3 regions of the Pseudomonas sp. JDS08PS003 genome follow, and region 2 is predicted to be linked to each of the others. Evidence: riboswitches for the same ligand, from Rfam matches in the RefSeq annotation. Region 2 holds a riboswitch; each other region holds the start of a gene.
What was found. Region 2 has a riboswitch for cobalamin ahead of cobW (cobalamin biosynthesis protein CobW). Riboswitches for the same ligand answer to the same signal wherever they lie in the genome.
Positions count from the first base shown of each region.

Region 1: it holds a riboswitch for cobalamin, as region 2 does, so the genes downstream of both, P7C00_RS12265 (TonB-dependent receptor plug domain-containing protein) here and cobW (cobalamin biosynthesis protein CobW) in region 2, are expected to answer to the same signal.
Region 3: it holds a riboswitch for cobalamin, as region 2 does, so the genes downstream of both, cobO (cob(I)yrinic acid a,c-diamide adenosyltransferase) here and cobW (cobalamin biosynthesis protein CobW) in region 2, are expected to answer to the same signal.

Region 1 covers NZ_CP120724.1:2,667,533-2,674,310, forward strand. Annotated here, with positions in the region: gene P7C00_RS12250 (diguanylate cyclase) at 1-347, shown strand, start outside; gene P7C00_RS12255 (ABC transporter substrate-binding protein) at 532-1,446, opposite strand; gene P7C00_RS12260 ((2Fe-2S) ferredoxin domain-containing protein) at 1,439-2,191, opposite strand; gene P7C00_RS12265 (TonB-dependent receptor plug domain-containing protein) at 2,203-4,251, opposite strand; cobalamin riboswitch at 4,280-4,483, opposite strand; gene P7C00_RS12270 (arginine N-succinyltransferase) at 4,517-5,590, opposite strand; gene P7C00_RS12275 (arginine N-succinyltransferase) at 5,640-6,656, opposite strand.
Region 2 covers NZ_CP120724.1:4,531,566-4,538,343, reverse strand. Annotated here, with positions in the region: gene nfuA (Fe-S biogenesis protein NfuA) at 1-471, shown strand, start outside; gene cobM (precorrin-4 C(11)-methyltransferase) at 648-1,394, opposite strand; gene P7C00_RS20105 (cobalamin biosynthesis protein) at 1,477-1,890, opposite strand; gene P7C00_RS20100 (CbtA family protein) at 1,887-2,588, opposite strand; gene P7C00_RS20095 (CbtB-domain containing protein) at 2,600-2,788, opposite strand; cobalamin riboswitch at 2,886-3,119, opposite strand; cobalamin riboswitch at 3,193-3,405, shown strand; gene cobW (cobalamin biosynthesis protein CobW) at 3,503-4,573, shown strand; gene cobN (cobaltochelatase subunit CobN) at 4,577-6,778, shown strand, end outside.
Region 3 covers NZ_CP120724.1:5,406,075-5,412,852, reverse strand. Annotated here, with positions in the region: gene P7C00_RS23875 (class I SAM-dependent methyltransferase) at 1-579, shown strand, start outside; gene P7C00_RS23870 (sorbosone dehydrogenase family protein) at 582-1,901, opposite strand; gene P7C00_RS23865 (hypothetical protein) at 1,972-2,553, opposite strand; cobalamin riboswitch at 2,723-2,956, shown strand; gene cobO (cob(I)yrinic acid a,c-diamide adenosyltransferase) at 3,036-3,647, shown strand; gene P7C00_RS23855 (cobyrinate a,c-diamide synthase) at 3,658-4,980, shown strand; gene bluB (5,6-dimethylbenzimidazole synthase) at 4,973-5,623, shown strand; gene cbiB (adenosylcobinamide-phosphate synthase CbiB) at 5,620-6,528, shown strand; gene cobD (threonine-phosphate decarboxylase CobD) at 6,521-6,778, shown strand, end outside.

The sequences.
Region 1 (6,778 bases), 1.9 Mb from region 2:
GCCAGTTGAGCAAGATCCTCAAGCAGAACCTGCGAGTCAGTGATCAGGCCGGGCGTTATGGTGGCGACGAGTTCTGCGTGATCCTGCCGGACGTGCCGCTGGAACATGCCGCCGACCTGATGGAAGCCCTGCGCGGGCGTTTCGCGGCCCTGGGTTACGAACAGAGTCCGACGTTGCAGGTGAGCTTGAGCATTGGCCTGGCGGCGTTCAGCTCCATGCACGAGGACGCCATGGGTTGGTTGAACGATGCCGACCAGGCCTTGTATGCCGCTAAGACCTGCGGTCGCAACAACGTCACCTGCCATCCGCCGGAACTGCCTTCGCGCAGGGTGTTGAATCCCCTGTAATACCTGCCTCTTGTCGGGCTTGCCCGCGATAGCACCGGGGGTACGCCCCGGGGATGGTGGTGCTCCCTTCGCCGGCAAGCCGGCTTCTACAGAGGCTGTGGTTGGTAGGAGCGGGCTTGCCCGCGAAAGCGTCGGGAGGGACGCCGCGAGGTTGGCGGTGTTCCATTCGCCGGCAAGCCGGCTCCTACGGGGCGGGGTGCAGGCGCCGGGCCAGTTCCAGCGCGGTGCGGCCGCTGGCGATGCCCGGTACCAGTTGGGTGAAGGGGATGTCGAGCAGCCGCTCCTCGCGCACCGCCCGCAGCCGCGACAGCACCGGGTCACGCTGCAGCAGCTGGCGTTTGCGCGTGGCCGGTGACCACAGGGCGTCCGCCAGGAGCAGCACGTCCGGGTCGTTGTTCAGCAGGGTTTCGCTGTCTACCGTCAGGCGCGGGCGGTCGATGGCGGCGAAGCTGTTGCGGGCCCCGGCGGCCTGCAGCAATACCCCGACAAACCCACGCTGGCCCTGGCTGGCGAGGCCGTTGACCTCGCTGTCCAGGTAGAACACCGCCGGCGTGTCGCGGCCCCGATACAAGGCTGCTGCCGCGGCAAGGTCGGCGTCCATGGCCGCGATCAGTTGCTCGGCCCGGGCTGGCTGATGCAACAGCCGGCCCAGGGTCTGCAGGTCGCGGCGTATATGCCCGAAGTAGTCCTCATCATGCCCGGCGCAGGCCGACTCCAGCAGGTAGCTGCCGACGCCGATGGCCCCCAGGCGCTCCCGGGAGCTGAAGTTGTCGGGAAACGCCGAAGCGAAGCCGCCCACCACCAGGTCGGGCTTCAGGCTGTAGAGCACCTCCGCCGACGGGTATTGCCGGGCGATCACCGGCACGCCGTGGTACTGCCCCTGAGCCTGGGCCCGACTGTCGTCGTCCAGGTAGGCGACGCCGATCATCGATGGCCCGGCGCCCAGGGCCAGCAACAGGTCGGCGCTGTGCTGGTTGAGGGCAACGATGCGCCGGGGGGCGTCCTCGACAGTCCAGGTCTTGCCGCAATTGTAATAGCTGGCCGCCAGGGCCGGGCCGGTCGCCAGCCATAGCAGCAGGCCGAGGATTTTCCTAGGCATCCGCCACCCCCGCATAAGGCGAGGGGATCAGCAGATCCTGCACCGGCTCACCTGCCAGCAGATGCCCTTGCACCAGGCGCACGACCTGGCTGTCGTCGCTGACCCGGTACCAGCAGCCATCGGGGTGCACGGTCAGCACCGGCCCCAGGTTGCAGGGGAACTGGCAGGCGGTGCGAGTCAGCAGCACGCCGCCGGGGGTTTCCATGTGCTCAAGGCGCAGCAGTTCACGGCGCAGGGTCTTCCACAGCGCCAGGGCACCGCGGCGCACGCAGCGCGGGCCGGTGCACAGGAACACCTGCCGGGCATGGGGCGGCACCCGGGACCAGTCCGGGTCGCTGGCCACGGCATTGACCTGATCGCAGGGCAGGTGCCGTTCGCGCTGGGCGATGCTGGCACAGGCCAGCGCCGCATCCAGCCCGCGACGGCCCAGGGCCTGGGCGGTGATCCACAGCTGCGGCGCCTGGGGGTGGGCCCGGGCCAGGCGTCCCAGTTCATCGCGCAGCCAGTCCAGGTAGGCGCTGTCGGAACTGGGCTCCAGGTCCACCACCAGCAGCGCCGCGCCGTCCTCGGGCAAGGGTTCCTCCAGGGCGGCCCAGAGGCTGTCGAAGCCGTCCAGGGTGTCGATCACCCGGGTGCCGGCGTCATCGCTGCGCAGCGCCTTCAGCTCCCGGCCAAAGGCCTCGCCCAGGGCGCCGCCGTGCAGGCCGGGGCCGACGAACAGCACCCGTTGATAGTCCTTGTGCATGTCGATGGGCCTCAGAAGCGGTAGGTGTAGCGTACTTCGGTAGTGAAGGGGCGGCCGAGGTTGTCCACCGCCGGCGAGCTGCTGGTCATGCTGGTGGTGTAGTCGCGGTCGAACAGGTTCTCCACCAGCAGGCTCAGGCGATGTTGCTGGGCCCTGTCGAGGTAGCGATAGGCATCGGCGTCGACCACCGAGTAGTGGCCGTAGTCGACCTTCTTCGCGCTGTCGATCTGGCCGATGTAGCGGAGTGCACCACCCACTCCCCACTGACGATCCTCGGACTCGTAGCCCAGTCGCGAGCGGGCGAAGAAGCCGGGGATATTGCTCAGGGTCACGCCGTTGCGCGACTCCAGCAGATTGCGGGTCAGGTCCGCCGAGAGGTTCCATCGCGGGCTGAACTGCCAGCGGCCGTCGACCTCCATGCCGCGCACCTTGATCCGCCCCTCGCCATTGACCCAGTGGATGCCATCGAGGGCGATCAGGTCGTCGATCTTGCGCTGGAAGGCGGTGACGCTGGCGTTGAACTCGCCGGCCAGCAGGCTGCCCTTGTAGTCCAGGCCGAGTTCAGCATTCAGGCTCTTTTCCGGCTTGAGGTTGCGGTTGCCTTGTTCGTAGTCCTCGTTGACGAACAGCTGCTCGGCGTTGGGCAGCTTGAAGGCGCTGCCGTACTGGCCGCGCAGCTGCCAATGGGCATTGAGGTCGTACAGGGAGGTGAGCATGCCCACGGTGGCGCTCTCGCCGCCGCTCATCTTCTCGTGGCGGATGCCCAGGCTCGGATGCCAGTCGGGCAGGGCCGCGAACACCGGCCGCAACTGGGTGTACAGGGCATTGGCCTGGGCCTGGTTATTGTCGATCTTGAGCACATCGTCCTGGCCCTTGAACCACTGGTTGTCGGTGCCGAACACCAGCACATGGCCGCCGTCCAGCTCGGCCTTGCCTTCGGCCTGCAGGCCCCAGTCGGTGAAGCCCCAGTAGTCGTTACGGTTCCTGGTCACCAGACTGCCGTCTTTGAGGCTGTCGATCTTGGTGTAGCGCGTGTCCCAGTCGTTGACATGGCCCTTGATGAAGTAGCTGAAGCGCTCGCTCAGGCGCTGCTCGAAGGTCGCGGTGGCGATCTGCTGGACGCGGTCGTTGGTGGTTTTCTTGTTGTTCACCGGGCGGGCGAAATCCAGGTTGGCATCGCTGTACTGGTAGAACAGTTCCAGGCGCGAATCGTCGGCGAAGCCCTGGATCGCCTTGGCGCCGAAGGTGGTCACTTCATAGGCGCGTTTCTTGTCCCGGGTGCTGGCGCTGTAGGCGCTGTTGCGATAGGGCTGGTAACCATCGGAGACGTTGTGGCTGACATAGGCCAGCAGGCCCAGGTCGCCCAAGCCGTTGCTGAGGATGCGCTCCACCCGGGCATCGCCGCTTTGGCCCATGAAGCTGTCCAGGCCCAGGTTGACCTCGCCGGAGGTGTCGCGGGTCTGGGGGCTGCGGGTGACGATGTTGATCACCCCGGACACCGCCTGGGTACCGAACAGCAGGCTCTGGCCGCCCTTGAGCACCTCGATGCGCTCGATGGCATTGGCCGGCAAGGTGTCCAGGTACAGGCCGCCGTACAGGCGGTTGTTCAGGCGTACGCCGTCCAGCAGGATCAGGGTGTCGTCGTTGCGGCCCCCAAGCAGGGAATAGGTGCCGTAGTCGAAGGGGCCGTTTTTCGGCGCGACGTAGAGGCCGGGCACGTACATCTGCAGGACCCGGGTGATGTCGCTGCTGGGGCCGGCGCGTTCGATCTGCTGGCGATCGATGATCTCCACCTTGCTGCCGTACCTGGCCATCTCGGCCACGGTGGTGGATTCCACCGAAGGCGCGGAAACGAACTGCTGCTCCAGTTGCAAGCCGCCGTCCTCGGCCAGCAGCAGGGGGCTGAACAGGCAGCCCAGCAGGGCGCCGCCCAGGGAGCGGCGCGGTGCACGCCAGTCGCAGGCAGGGTAAGTGTTGAAGGTTGTTGTCATTCTTGGTCTTCTCGAAAGTGTCTTCGGGAAGCACGCAGGAGAAGGTATCGGCCACAGGCACGCGACCATACCGGCCCATGCCCGCCCACCGCAGGATTGCCAAACAGAAGTTCCAGGCCGGTCTCCGGGCTTGCGAGTCTGGCGGCATTCGCCTTCCCATACCTTGGGTACAGTGGCGTGTTGAATGCAGCACTCGCTTACCGTTGCGGGGGCAGCACCGGACTGGCCCTGAAGGGGCGCACCGGTTTCCCGTTTCACCTCGTGCACGGCGGCATGAGGCACCTGAAACTGGGCGGCATATGAACATTCGCCCCGGCGTTCGTCAATCTCGTGGCTACAGGGGCAGGGCGGCGCCAGGCGCGAGGGCGATTCCGGACGGGCCCAGAGGCCGCGCCGGGCAGGCCAACAGTGGCACGGCGCGTACCGAGTCCCCTGGCTGCAGTTGCAGGCGTTTGGCGGTTAGGCGGTCCACTAGCAGGCAGCCCGAAACCAGGCGCCCAGGGGCGGCGGTGATGCGGCAGCTTTCCAGGCGGCGGTTGTGAATCAGCCACACCGGCGCCTGTTCGTCCGGGCGGCCCACCAGCAAGGGCAGGGTCTGGCTTTCACGCACGCTGCGGATCTTCGCCACTTCGGCCTCGATCAGCGGCCCGCCGTCGAAGATATCGATGCAGCCCTGATGGCTGAAGCCTTCGTCGCGCAGGATGTTCACCGCCTGCTCGGTGCTCTGGTGGGCCTGGCCGATGGCCGCCTGGGCCTGTGGGCTGAGCAGGCAGGTGTACAGCGGCTGGCGCGGCATCAGTTCGGCGATGAAGGATTTGCTGCCATGGCTGGACAGGCGATTGGCCTGCTGGAAGTCCATCTTGAAGAAGTGTCGCCCCAGGCTGTCCCAGAACGGTGAGCAGCCCTGGCTGTCGAGCTGGCCACGCAATTCGGCCACCAGCTTGTCGCCGAACAGCGCCGGGTGCTCGGCGACGAACAGCAAGCGTGCAGTGGACAGCAGGCGGCCGGTGTAGCCCTGGCGCTGGTCGCGCCGCAGAAACAGCGAGCACAGCTGGGATTGCCCGGTCATCTCGTTGCACAGGAACAGGGTCGGAACCTGCTTGTCGATACCCAGCCCCGGGGCTCTGCCACGGGTGATGCCGACCCGGTAGTTGTAGCAAGGCTCGCGCAGGCCGATGGCGCCGCTCAGGCCACAAATGCCGATGACTTGCTGGTCGTCGTCCTCCAGCACGAACAGGTAGTCGGCATCGGCCCGTTCCACCTGGCTGGCGAAGGTGCGCTGAGCCCAGCGCAAGCGATGGGCCAGGCGCTCGGGGTCGGTGGAGAGGTTGTTCAACTCGCGACAGCTGCCTTCCAGCAAGGCCAGCACCCCCGGCAGATCGGTAACGCGGATCGGACGGACGATCATCGGTGGACTCCTTGCAGCGGTCCCGGGCAGCGCAGCAACAGCGGGCAACTCATAACGCGATTCCCCGTACCGGTTCGCCCGGTGTCAGTTGCAGGGCCTGGAGCATCGACAGGTCGAGCCCGACCACATCGCCCGGGGCTTCATCCAGGGGCGCGACAATGGCGCGAAATCCTTGCAGTCGGTCATTGCTCAGCAACCAGTGGCGACCGCGGCCGCTCTGGGGGCTGAGGTAGCTGATCGCGACCCGGCTCTGAACGATCGAGCGTAGCTGGTTGTTGCGGGCTTGCAGGGTCGGTCCGGCATCAAACAGGTCCACATACTGGGTAGGCGCAAAACCCTCGTCGACCAGGATGTCGCAGGCTTCTCGCGCATAGGGGTGAATCTGTCCGATGCAGTCCTGGGCCGACTGCGGCAGCATCGGGATGTACAGCGGGTACTGGGGCATGAGTTCGGCCAGAAAGCCCCGGCCCTGCAGGGCGCACAGGCGTTCGGCCTCGATGTAGGGCAGGTCGAAGAAGTGCTGGCCCACCGCCTCCCAGAACGGCGATTCGCCGGCAGCGTTGCTGTAGCCGACGATCTCGCTGATGGTGCTCTCGGCAAAACGCTGGGGGTGAGCGGCCATGAACAGCAGGCGCGCCCGGGACGTCAGCTGCGCCAGGGGCGTGCCCGACAACGCCGGGTCCACATGGAAGCTGCGCAGCAGGGTCTGTTCGCTGAGGTCCTGGCACAGGGACAGGGTCGGCACCCCGTGCTCGATGTTCAGCTCCCTGGAGCTGCTGATGAAGGGCCGGTTGCGCAGGCTGTAGAACGGCGCGGCAAAGCCCGCCGTGGCGAGAATGTCGGAGCAGCCGTGGAGCAGGCCGCTGGCAGGGTCCTCAAGCACCAGAAAGTAGTTCTCCGGGCCCTGGCTGGCCTCGGCCTTGGCGAAGGACGCCAGGGAGTCGAGGATCTTTTCCCGCAGGCAGGTTTCGTCATCCACCAGGGACGTTACGCCCAGCAGGCGTTCGCGGGCCAGGCGCCGCAGTTGGGGCAGATCGAATAACGCCACGGGACGCAAGGCCAGCATGGGTGCACTCCTGTATCAAGGGCCGCTCGCCCCGGGGGCGAACATTGGCCAGACATCACTGTCGGTTACCACGCAGTTCCACGGCCACGGCATCCGGCGGCCTGTCCCCGGGCGGCTCTTGG
Region 2 (6,778 bases):
TACGCCGAGACCTGCATCGCCTATTGCAAGCCGGGCGAAGAGAAACCCGAAGACAAGGCCCTTGGCCTGAAGAGCTTCACCGCCTACATCGACGCCTTCAGCGAAGGTTTCCTCGATGACGCGGTGGTCGACTACGCCACCGACCGCATGGGCGGCCAACTGACCATCAAGGCGCCCAACGCCAAGGTGCCGATGGTCAATGCCGACAGTCCGGTCAACGAGCGCATCAACTACTACCTGCAAACCGAGATCAACCCGGGGCTGGCCAGCCACGGCGGCCAGGTCAGCCTAATCGACGTCGTTGACGACGGCATCGCCGTGCTGCAATTCGGTGGCGGTTGCCAGGGTTGCGGCCAGGCCGACGTGACCTTGAAGGAAGGCATCGAGCGCACCTTGCTCGAGCGCATCCCCGAGCTCAAGGGCGTCCGCGACGTCACCGACCACACGCAGAAAGAAAACGCCTACTACTAAGGCGTTCGCTGCGAACTAAAAAACGGCGCCCCGTGAGCGCCGTTTTTTATGCCCGCAAGTCCCCCCCAAAAAAACTTCCGTAGGAGCCGGCTTGCCGGCGAATGGGCCCCCGAGCCTTGCACCGATACCGAGGACGCCTTCGCTGGCAAGCCAGCTCCTACAAAGGGGGAGAGGTGTCAGGGGCGATAGAGGTGCGCGTGTCCGGCGCGATACAGGGACGACTCGCTGAAAACATCCGTGGCCAGCACCCGGCCCACCAGGATCAGCGCCGTGCGCCGGAAACCCTTGGCCGCGACCTGCTCGGCAATGTCGGCCAGGGTCCCCAGGACCCAGTCCTGGTCCGGCCAGGTGGCACGATGCACCACCGCAATCGGGCAGTCGGCGCCGTAGTGCGGCAGCAGCTCGGCGACGATTTTCTCCAGGTGATTGACCCCCAGGTGAATCGCCATGGTGGCGCCGTGGGCCGCCAGGCTGGCGAATTCCTCACCGGCAGGCATGGCGGTCTTGTCCGCATAGCGGGTGAGAATCACGCTCTGGGACACATCCGGCAAGGTCAGCTCGGCCCCCAGCAGCGCGGCGCAGGCCGCTGTGGCGGTGACTCCGGGGACGATTTCGAAGGCAATGCCCAACTCCCGCAGGCAGCGGATCTGTTCACCGATGGCGCCATACAGGCTCGGGTCGCCGGAATGTACCCGGGCCACATCCTGTCCTTGGGCATGGGCTTCCCGGATGGCCTCGATGATCTGTTCAAGGTGCAGTTCGGCGCTGTTGATCACCCGCTCAGCACGGTGGCCTTCCAGTACGGCCTGAGGCACCAGGGAGCCGGCGTAGATGATCACCGGGCAGCGATGGATCAGGCGCTGGCCCTTGACCGTGATCAGTTCCGGGTCGCCGGGACCGGCACCGATGAAATAGACAGTCATGGCTGTCTCCTGTGAGAAAGGGGCTGGAGCCGTGCTTCAAATGAAGATTGCTCATGATCAAGGCGGGGGATTATCGAGGATTTTACCGGCAAGCGGCCATTGCCAGGGTGGCCTGGGCGTATTTCTGACGAGGGATCAGCAGTTGGGCCGGGCCGGGATGCAGCTGTTCGGCCATGGCCAGGGCAGCACTTTCGGCAACGCCGTAGCAGCCGGTACGTTCAAAGGCGATCTGTGAACGGTGGCTGAGGCGCAGGGCATAAGGTGCCAGTTGCATGCTGCTGAAACAGGTCAGTGGCAGTGCCAGTTGCTCGGCCAACTCCAGCAGACCGGGCTCGGCCTGTTTCAGGTCGATGCTCGCCAGGGCGAAAACCTGCTGCGTATCGATGCGATGGGCTTCCAGCACCTGATCCAGCAGCGCGCGCAGCGTGGTCACCGGGCAGCCTTTCTGGCAGCCCAGGCCGACCACCAGGGTCGACGCTGCGCGCACTTCGATCATGCCGAGTACTGATCCGTGTTCCTGCGCCGGAACAACCAGGCGCTGATCAGCCCGAGGGCCAGCCAGAAGGCGGCGTTGGTCAACTGCGAGGCGATTTTGAATTGTGCCTCCAGCTCTTCCGGGGCCAGCATCGAATGCACTTCCGGTTGTGGCGCGCCGATCACGTGAGGCACGGCGATGATGGCCGCGCCCAGCAGTTTCAGCAGCCAGTTGCCGGCGAACACGATCAGGGCAAGGCCCACGGCGGTGGAAGCGGCAGCGCCGACCCACCACACCTGGCGCTGTACCAGGTCGGCGGCGGCGGTGCCCGGCAACTCCGGTGGCAAGCCCAGGGTCGGCGCCAGGCAGAAGGTCGCATAACCCGCCAGGCCCCAGAGCAGGCCCTGGGAGGTGCGACTGGGCGCCCGCAGGGTGTAGAGCCCGGCCAGCATCAGGGCGAAGCCGACGGCCACCACCAGATTGCCGCCCGTGGTGGACAGCACTCGCTGCCAGCCATCTTCCGGTTCCCAGGCTTCGGCGTCGTGGCTGTGGCCGGCCATGGCGCCTTCGGCGTGTTCATGGACTTCTGCGGCCGGGGCCTTTTCATAGGTTTCCGCCTGCAGAATCAGCGGGGCCACCCAGAAGCTTTGCAGCAGGGTCAGCAGCAAGGCCGCCAGCAACCCGGTGAACCCTGCGGTTTGCGCAATACGCTTGATCATGTCGGCAGGTCTCAGTGGCAAGGGAAAGCAGCGCTGTGACGGGTGTCGTGGGCGGCGTTGTGCACCGCTTCGATATGGGAGAAGCCGGCGAAGTACACCAGGCAGGCGCCCAGCAGCGAAGCGCCGATGGCGGCCACCAGGCGCTGGCTCAGGGTGGAGGTGCTGCTGGTGGAATGGCTGGTGCTGCTGATGATCGACATGGCGCTTCCCTCTGGAGTGTCAGCGGGGAGAGTGGCGCAGGAAAACCCCGCGTGACCGGCACGCAGGGTTTGCAACAGCGCCCGCCCACCGCGGGTTTGTTATGTGTGTGTTGCGGGCCGGTCTCCGGGCTGGCGAGGGGCAGGGGCCGAGTCATGTCGGACCGTGCCGGCAAGTGTCGCCTTCCCATGCCTTGGCACAGTGGATCTGACACTTCGCTCGCTTACCGTTGCGGGGGCAGCACCGGACTGGTCACGGCTTTTGTAGTAAAGCACGTGATTCACCGGTTTCCCGTTTCACCCTGTGAAGGGCACCCGTAACAAGGCGCGTAGGAAATCATGGCCGGGGTAACGTCGTCAATTGCGGACGCCGGCGCATTGCCGATTGACCGTCCCCCGCGCTCTGCGTAGCCTTGCGCCTTCGAGGTTCTTCGACCAGCGGTCGAAGCTAAGAAGGGAACGCGGTCGATGCCGCGGCTGCCCCCGCAACTGTGAAGGGTTTCATTTCTGCAAGGCCACTGCATTCGCGTCCGGAACGCCTGCGGGAAGGCGCAGAAACCGCCAGTCCAATGACTGGCAAGCCCTCAGCCAGGAGACCTGCCTCGATCCCAGATTCTCACTACAACCGGGCGGGGTGATCCGGTGGCGAAATCTCCGCGCGCTCCTGCGCTGCGGCTCTCGTCCCGTTTGCCCGCCACCTTTGCCAAGGGGCATCCGATGAAAACACTGGCCAAACTTCCCGTCACCATCGTCACCGGCTTCCTTGGCTCGGGTAAGACCACCTTGCTGCGGCACATGCTGGACAACGCCCAGGGCCGGCGCATCGCGGTCATCGTCAACGAGTTCGGCGAGCTGGGCATCGATGGCGAGATCCTCAAGCAATGCTCCATCGGCTGCACCGAGGAAGAGGCCAGTGGCCGGGTCTATGAGCTGGCCAACGGCTGCCTGTGCTGCACCGTGCAGGAAGAGTTCTTCCCGGTGATGCGCGAACTGGTGGCGCGCCGCGGCGATCTGGATCACATCCTCATCGAAACCTCCGGCCTGGCCTTGCCCAAGCCCCTGGTCCAGGCCTTCCAGTGGCCGGAAATCCGCAGCGCCTGCACCGTCGATGCAGTGATCACCGTGGTCGACAGCCCGGCCGTGGCCGCTGGCACCTTCGCCGCGTTTCCCGATCAGGTGGACGCCCAGCGCAAGCTCGACCCCAACCTGGACCACGAATCGCCCCTGCATGAGCTGTTCGCCGACCAGCTGTCCAGCGCCGATCTGGTGATCCTCAACAAGACCGACCTGATCAACCCCGAAGACCTGGCCAAGGTGCGCCTGGAAGTGGCCGAAGAGCTGCCGCCAGCAGTCAAAGTCATCGAAGCCAGCAGCGGCCGCCTGCCGCTGGACGTGCTGCTGGGCCTGGGCGCCGGCTCCGAGGAGCACATCGACGGCCGCCACAGCCACCACGATCACCACCACGACGGTGACGACGACCACGACGATCACGATCACGACGCCTTCGATTCCATCTCCATCGAACTGCCCCAGGCCGACGAAAGCCTGCTGCTGGACGCCCTGACCCAACTGGTGGTCAAGCACGGCATCCTGCGGGTCAAGGGTTTTGCCGCGATCCCCAACAAGCCGATGCGTCTGCTGATCCAGGGCGTGGGCACGCGCTTCGACAAGCACTTCGACCGCAAGTGGGGGGCTGACGAAGCCCGCACCACGCGCCTAGTGCTGATCGGCCAGGAACTGGACGCCGCTCAGCTCGAAGCGCAACTGCGCGCCGCCCTCAGCGTGTAACCCATGCACCTGCTCAGGACCCAGCCCGGCGGTTTCGTGTCGGATGACAATATTGCCGACCTTGGACAGACCCCCGCCGAGCTGGTGATCCTGTGCAGCGGCGACTCCAGCCTGGCGCTGCTGGCGGACGCTGCCGAGCAATTGCCCGAGGACTACCCCAGCTTTCGCCTGGCCAACCCGATGCAGGTGCAGAACCATGCGTCGGTGGACCTGTATGTGGACGAAGTGCTGCGCCACGCCAAGGTGATCCTGATTTCCCTGCACGGCGGCATTGGTTACTGGCGTTACGGCGTCGAACGGCTGGTGGAACTGTCCCGACGCGGAGTGCAGTTGATCCTGGTGCCGGGGGACGATCGCCCGGACCCGGAGCTCAGCGACCTGAGCACGGTACCGGCCACCGAGCGTGATCGCCTGTGGCAATACTTGCGTCAGGGCGGCCGCGATAACGCCTTGAACTTCTATCGTTGCCTGGCCAGCGGCCTGCTGGGGCGCGACTACCCCTGGAGCGAACCGCAGACCCTGCCACGCACGGCGATCTATCACCCACACAAAAGCCAGGCCACCCTCAGCGACTGGCAGGCCGATTGGCAGCCCGATCAAGCAGTGGCGGCGCTGCTGTTCTACCGTTCCCACCTGCAGGCGGCCAACACCGGTTTTATCGATCTGTTCTGCCAGCGCCTGCAGGCGGCGGGGCTCAACCCCTTGCCGATGGCCGTGGCCAGCCTCAAGGAAGCCGGTTGCCTGAGCCAGGTGGAAGACTGGCTGGATGCAACCGCGGCCGGGGTGATCCTCAATACCACCGGCTTTGCCCAATCCAGCCCCGAAGCCCCGCACCTGCGGCCGTTCCGGCGCAATATTCCGGTGATCCAGGCCATTTGCGCCCAGGACAACGAACCCGGCTGGCGTGACAGCGAGCAGGGCCTGGGGCCGCGGGACCTGGCCATGCACATTGCCTTGCCGGAACTGGACGGGCGCATCATCAGCCGGCCCATCAGTTTCAAGGACCTGGCCTGGCGCAGCGAGCGCAGCCAGTCGGATGTGGTCTGCTATCGCGGCCAGCCCGAGCGCATGGATTTTGTCGCCGAACTGGCTCGACGCTGGGTCGAGCTGGGACGCCTGGACAATGGCCAGAAGCGCATTGCCCTGGTGCTGGCCAACTACCCGACCCGGGATGGTCGTATTGGCAACGGCGTCGGCTTGGACACCCCGGCCGCCGCGCTGAACATCCTCAAGGCCCTGCACGCCGAAGGCTACCCGCTGCCGGCCGAGTTGCCCGCCAGCGGCAGCGAGCTGATCCGGCAACTGCTGGGCGGGGTCAGCAACGACCTGGACAGCCTCGACCAGCGCCCGTGTCAGCAAAGTCTGGCCCTGGACGACTACGCGGTGATGTTCCAGGCCTTGCCGGAAGCCAATCGTCAGGCCGTGCTAGCGCGCTGGGGCGCACCGCAGCAAGACCCGATGTTCCGCGACGGGCGGATGATGATCGCTGGCCTGCGCTTTGGCCTGACCTTCGTCGGCATCCAGCCGGCCCGGGGTTATCAGGTGGACCCCAGCGCGGTCTATCACGACCCGGATCTGGTGCCGCCCCATGGCTACCTGGCGTTCTACTTCTGGCTGCGCCAGACCTATGGCGCCCATGCGCTGATCCATGTCGGCAAGCACGGCAACCTGGAATGGCTGCCGGGCAAGGGCGTCGGCCTCTCGGAGAGTTGCTGGCCGGATGCGCTGCTGGGCCCGCTGCCGAACATCTACCCGTTTATCGTCAACGATCCGGGGGAGGGCGCCCAGGCCAAGCGCCGCACCCAGGCGGTGATCATCGACCACCTGATGCCGCCCCTGACCCGTGCCGAAACCTACGGCCCGCTGCGTAATCTGGAGCTGCTGGCGGACGAGTACTACGAAGCCCAACTGCTGGATCCACGTCGTGCCCGGGAGCTGCAGCGGGACATCCTGCAACTGGTGCGCGAGACCCACATCGACCGCGAGTTGCAACTGGGCGAGCAGCTCGACAGCGACGCCGATGCGGCGATCTGGCTGCCGCGCCTGGACACTTACCTGTGCGACCTCAAGGAATCGCAGATCCGCGATGGCCTGCATGTGTTCGGCGAATCCCCTGACGGCCGACTGCGCATCGACACCCTGCTGGCCTTGCTGCGCATTCCCCGGGGCGATGGCAAGGGTGCCCACGCCAGCTTGCTGCGAGCT
Region 3 (6,778 bases), 870 kb from region 2:
CGTTTGCGTGACGAAACCCAGGCGCTGCCCAATGCGCGCTGGCAAGTGGCGCCGGAACAAGGGCAGTTCCTCGCGCTGCTGATCAAGCTCACCGGTGCTCGCCGGATCCTCGAGGTCGGGACCTTCACCGGCTATAGCGCCTTGTGCATGGCTCAGGCGCTACCCGACGACGGTTCGTTGACCTGTTGTGACATTCCCGGTGACTACAATGCCACCGCCCGTCGTTACTGGAAGGAGGCGGGAGTCGACCAGCGTATTGACCTGCGCCTGTCGCCTGCGCTAGAGACCCTGGCTGGCCTGGAGCAGGCGGGCCCGCTTGAGTCTTTCGATCTGATCTTTATCGATGCGGACAAGGCCAATTACCCGGCCTACCTGGAGTTCGCCCTGCGTTTGCTGCGAGTTGGGGGGCTGGTGGTGTTCGACAACACGCTATGGAGCGGGCGAGTGCTGGAGGCGAATGCCGCCAGTGAGGATACCCGAGCCATCCAGGCGCTCAATCGTGCCTTGAAGGATGACTCGCGCATCGACTTGTCACTGCTGCCCCTGGGGGATGGCCTGACCCTGTGCCGCAAGCGCTGAACTCAGGGCGCCTTGGCGGCGGATACCCGCCAGATCTTGTTGCCGACATCATCGGCGACCAATAGGCCTCCTTGCTGATCGATGACTACCCCGACCGGGCGCCCCAGGGCTTTTTCATCGGCATTGAGAAAGCCGCTGAGTACGTCGATTGGTTGTCCCTGGGGTTTGCCCGCGCTGAAAGGCACGAATATCACCTTGTAGCCGCTGTGGGGCTTGCGGTTCCAGGACCCGTGCTGGCCGATGAAGGCGCCTTCTGTAAAGGGGGCGGGAAGTTTGCTGCCTTCGGCGAAGGTCAGGCCCAGTGAGGCCGTATGTGGGCCCACGGCGTAATCCGGAGCGATTGCCTTGGTCACCTGCTCGAGGTTTTGTGGCTTGACCCGCACGTCCACGTGTTGCCCGTAGTAACTGAAGGGCCAGCCATAAAAAGCCCCGTCCTTGACCGAGGTGATGTAATCCGGAACCAGATCGCTGCCGATTTCGTCGCGCTCATTGACTGCGGTCCATAGCGCTCCGCTGACCGGCTCCCAGGCCAGGCCATTGGGGTTGCGCAGGCCGGTGGCGAACAGGCGATGCTTGCCACTGGCCCGATCCACTTCCCAGATGGCCGCACGGCCTTCTTCTTTATCCAGGCCATTTTCCCCAACGTTACTGTTCGAGCCGACGGTGACATAAAGCTTGCTTGCGTCCTTGCTGGCGATGACGTTCTTGGTCCAGTGGTGGTTGAGTGTGCCGCCGGGGAGGTCGAGCACCTTGGTGGGGGCTGCACTGATGTGGGTGTCACCGTTCTGATAGGGGAAGCGCAGCAGCTTGTCGGTGTCCGCCACATATAGATCATTGCCCACCAGGGTCATGCCGAAGGGGGAGTTGAGGTTCTCCAGGAACAGGCTGCGGGTTTCCGCCACGCCGTCGTGATCCTGGTCCCGCAACAGGGTAATGCGATTGGCGCTGGGGACGGCTGCGCCGGCTCGGCCCATTACTTTTCCGGCGATCCAGCCACGAATGCCCTGACTGTCATCCGGCTTGGGTGGTGCATTGGTTTCAGCTACCAATACATCGCCATTGGGCAATACATACAGCCAGCGTGGGTGGTCGAGGTTTTCGGCGAAGGCGGCAACCTGGGTGCCGGCTGCGGCCGTGGGTTTTGCGCCTTGGGGCCAGCCGATGGCAGGGGCAATATTGACCGTGGGGATCAGCGTGGGATTGGGTTCCGGCAGCTTGGGGTTCGGTCCGGTGCCGTCTGAGACTTGCAGGCTGGAGGTTTCGCCGCAGGCGGTGAGGCCGGCGGCGATAACGATAAGCAAGGTGTGTTGAAGCTTGAGCATGCTGATTTCCCTATGAGTGCACGAACGTCGTAGTCATAGAGGAGCATAGCCAGTCGATGGTTCCGCCTGATCAGCGGGCCTCCTTGAACAGTACGGCAATACCCGGATGGTAGTGGCCGCTTTCGTTATGCAGCTTGCGGTAGGCGTAGGGGAAGTACCAGGCTACGGCGCAGCAGTGCTCCTTTTGCAACTCGTCCAGCATGTCCTGAAGTTCTTCGGGAGAGGCGCTGTGCTGGGCTTTTTGCGGGGCTACAAACAGGCAGCCGAGCCTCAGGTCGCTGGGATAGCTGATCTTTTTGGCGTCACTGGCAATGTCCAGCAATGGCTGGGTCAGGTGCAGGCTGTTGACCCGTGGCCAGCGCTGAGTGGTCTGGATATAAGCGCGTTCGTCCTTGGTGGCCAGATACAGGTCGGTACGAGCGTTGCGAGCACCTTCCTCCTGCTGCTTCTTGCTGGGGCTGTGTTCCAGGCTGATCATCTCCGCCATCCAGGCGGCCGCGGAGAGTAATCCCAGGTTGGCCTTTTCATCGAACCAGTACGGGGTTTCGTTATCGCCGCGGACTGCGTTGTAGCGGTCAATGCAATCGAACCAGCGTTCCAGCATCGGGCGCAGGAATTCCAGCTTTGGATTGCTGATGATCATGCCTTGCATCGAACTCACCCCTTATTGTTGTGTGGCAGGACCTGGGTCCCGGAATGTGGCTATTTGATATCATTGCTCTGAGTGTGGCACAAGATTGGCGCCAGTTTGTTGATGCAGTGCAGTTTTGTGCGATGTGCGACGGCCGGCTTTAATTGACGCTCCACCCCCAACCCTCTAACCTTCGCGACTTGTTTCAGGTGCTCTGTGGCCCGTGGTCGACAGAGTGAAACAGGGAAGCCGGTCAGTGCCTGTTCCAGCGATGGACACGGCAACGATTCCGGCGCTGCCCCCGCAACGGTAGATGAGTCAAGGCTGTGCCAGATGCCACTGTGTCGATGACATGGGAAGGCGCGCAGCCCGGCAGCGATGCCCCTCATGAGCCCGGAGACCGGCCTGATCCATCCAACGGCATCACGGTGGGCGATGCCAGGCTAGCGCCGTCTCTTTCTTTTCCTGCCCGCCGTTCCCCAGCCCCAACGGAGAGCTGCCCCATGAGTGAATCCCCCGATCGTGACGAACGCCATCTGGCGCGCATGTTGCGCAAAAAAGCCGTGATCGATGAGCGCATCGCCAACTCGCCCAACGAATGTGGCTTGTTGCTGGTGCTGACCGGCAATGGCAAGGGCAAGAGCAGTTCGGCCTTCGGCATGCTGGCGCGGTCCATGGGCCACGGTATGCAGTGCGGCGTGGTGCAGTTCATCAAGGGCCGTAACAGCACCGGCGAAGAGTTGTTCTTCCGGCGTTTTCCAGAGCAGGTGCGGTTTCACGTGATGGGTGAGGGTTTCACCTGGGAAACCCAGGATCGCCAGCGCGACATTGCTGCGGCCGAAGCGGCCTGGGCGGTATCCAGGGAGCTGCTGAACGACCCGGAGATTGGCCTGGTAGTACTCGACGAGTTGAACATCGCCCTCAAGCACGGCTACCTGGATCTGGATCAGGTGCTCAGTGACCTGCAGGCCCGTCCCCCCATGCAGCACGTGGTGGTAACCGGCCGCGGCGCCAAGCCGGAGATGATCGAGCTGGCGGATACCGTCACTGAAATGGGCATGATCAAGCATGCGTTCCAGGCCGGTATCAAGGCGCAGAAAGGTGTTGAGCTGTGAGTGTGAATTCATGACCGATGTTCGTCATTGCCCGGCGGTATTGATCGCCGCGCCGGCTTCCGGCCAGGGCAAGACCACCGTGACCGCGGCATTGGCCCGTTTGCACCGCAACCAGGGGCGCAAGGTACGGGTATTCAAGTGCGGTCCGGATTTTCTCGATCCAATGATTCTTGAGCGAGCCAGCGGTGCTCCGGTGTACCAGCTGGACATGTGGATGGTCGGGGAGCAAGAAAGCCGCCGCTTGCTTTGGGAGGCTGCGGGCGAAGCGGACCTGATTCTGATCGAGGGGGTCATGGGGCTGTTCGACGGCACGCCCTCCAGCGCGGATCTGGCACGGCATTTCGGAGTCCCGGTGCTGGGGGTGATCGATGGCACCGCCATGGCCCAGACCTTTGGTGCGCTGGCCCTGGGACTGGCCCGCTATCAGCCGGACCTGCCGTTCGCTGGGGTGCTGGCCAACCGGGTAGGCACCTTGCGTCACGCGCAGTTGCTTGAAGGCAGCCTCACCGAGGGACTGCGCTGGTATGGAGCCTTGTCCCGGGAGACTGACATCGAGCTGCCCAGCCGCCATTTGGGGCTGGTGCAGGCCAGCGAACTGAATGATCTGGACCTGCGTCTTGATGCCGCCGCTGCAGCCCTGGCCAGCAGTTGCCAAGTGGCACTGCCGCCGGCAGTGAGCTTTGCCGCACCCACGCCGGAGCCCTGCGAGCCTTTGCTGGCGGGTGTGCGAATCGCCGTAGCGCGGGATGAGGCGTTTGCCTTTACCTATGGCGCCAACCTGGATCTGTTGCGGGCCATGGGCGCGCAGTTGAGCTTCTTCTCGCCGATTCATGACACCGAGTTGCCGGAGGCGGACAGTTTGTACCTGCCCGGTGGCTACCCCGAATTGCACCATCAGGCACTGGCGCAAAACACCGCGATGCTGGGCGCTATTCGTGCTCACCATGGTGCGGGCAAGCCGTTGCTCGCGGAGTGTGGTGGCATGCTGTATTTGCTGGACTCCCTGACCGACGTCGAAGGGCTGCGTGCCAATCTCTTGGGGTTGCTGCCCGGCGATGCCGTGATGCAAAAACGCCTGGCGGCCCTGGCCTTGCAAGCGGTGGAGTTGCCGGAGGGCAGCTTGCGTGGCCACACCTATCATCATTCCCTGACCAGCACGCAACTCGAGCCGATTGCCCGTGGCATCAGTCCCAATGGTGGTCGTGGTGCGGAAGCGGTGTATCGCGATGGGCGGATGACTGCCTCCTATGTGCACTTTTACTTTCCGTCCAATCCGGCGGCGGTGGCGGCGTTGTTCGTGCCGGCTTCTGCAGAGGGCGTGGCAGGTGAGTGAGCAGGGGTTTTCTGCGGCGGAGCGTGAGGCGGTTTATCGCGCCATTGCCGAACGCCGGGACATGCGTCACTTCGCCGGTGGCAGTGTCGCGCCCGAGCTGCTGCAGCGTTTGCTGGAAGCGGCGCATCAGGCGCCCAGTGTCGGGTTGATGCAACCCTGGCGCTTTATCCGTATCAGCGATCGACCACTGCGTGGACGAATCCAGCAGTTGGTGGAGGAGGAGCGGGTGCGCACTGCCGAGGCGTTGGGGGAGCGTTCCGACGAGTTCATGAAGCTCAAGGTCGAAGGCATCAATGACTGTGCCGAGGTGCTGGTGGCGGCGTTGATGGATGGGCGCGAGCGGCATGTCTTTGGACGGCGGACCCTGCCGGAAATGGACCTGGCCTCGCTGTCCTGTGCCATTCAGAACCTTTGGCTGGCGGCCCGCAGCGAAGGCCTGGGCATGGGCTGGGTTTCGCTGTTCGAGCCCCAGGCCCTGGCCGACCTGCTGGGATTACCCGCCGGCGCCAAACCCTTGGCCGTGTTGTGCCTGGGACCGGTTACCGAGTTCTATCCGGCGCCGATGCTGGCGCTGCAGGGCTGGGCGCAACCCCGGCCATTGAGTGAGTTGCTGTATGAGAATTACTGGGGAGTGAGTCAATGAGTGTGGCGTTGCTGAGTGTCGCCGGGGTGGCGCTGGATGCGCTGCTGGGCGAACCCAAGCGCTGGCATCCGCTGGTGGCCTTTGGCCGTGTGGCGGATCGTATCGAGCAACGTTTCAACGCCGCCGGCCGAGGCTGGCGCAGCCATGGGGTCACGGCTTGGGTACTGGCGGTGCTGCCCTTGACCCTGTTGGCCACGGCCCTGTCCTGGCTGCCCTACATCGGTTGGCTGGTGGAGATCGTTGCACTGTATTGCGCCCTGGGTCTTCGCAGCCTCGGCGAGCACGTCGAGCCGGTGGCTCAGGCTTTGCGCAGTGACGACCTGGATGAAGCCCGGCATCGGGTCGGCTTTCTGGTGAGCCGTGAGACTCGTGAGCTGGACGCCACCGAAGTGGCGCGGGCAGCCACTGAATCGGTGCTGGAAAACGGCAGCGATGCCGTGTTCGCCGCCTTGTTCTGGTTCGCCGTGGCCGGTGCGCCAGGGGTGGTGCTCTATCGTCTGAGCAACACTCTGGATGCGATGTGGGGTTATCGCAACGAGCGTTTTGAGCGTTTCGGCTGGGCGGCGGCGCGAATCGACGACCTGCTCAATTACATTCCTGCACGGCTGGTGGCCCTGACCTATGCCTTGCTGGGCAAGACCCGCCTGGCGCTCACATGCTGGTGGCGCCAGGGCCCGACCTGGGACAGTCCCAATGCCGGCCCGGTGATGGCGGCTGGAGCGGGTGCCCTGGGGGTCGAGTTGGGCGGCGCAGCGATTTATCACGGTGAGTTGCACCAGCGCCCGCAACTGGGCGAAGGCGAGCCGGCGAGTGCCGACTCCATCGATCGCGGCTGGCAGTTGGTGCAGCGAGGTGTCTGGCTGTGGTTGTTGTTTCTGTGCCTGGGGGCTGAATTCTATGCTTGAGCACGGTGGAAGGTTGCGCAAGGCGGCCCAGGAACACGGAATCGCCGAAGAGGCCTGGCTGGATCTGTCCAGCGGATTGGCGCCCTGGCCATTTCCTCTGCCGCCCATTCCCCTGCGTGCCTGGGCGCGCCTGCCAGAAACCGATGATGGCCTGGAGCAAGCGGCCTGCGCCTACTACGGCGCGAGTGAGGTGTTGCCGGTGGCCGGTTCCCAGGCGGCGATCCAACTGCTGCCGCGGCTGCGGCGGGCG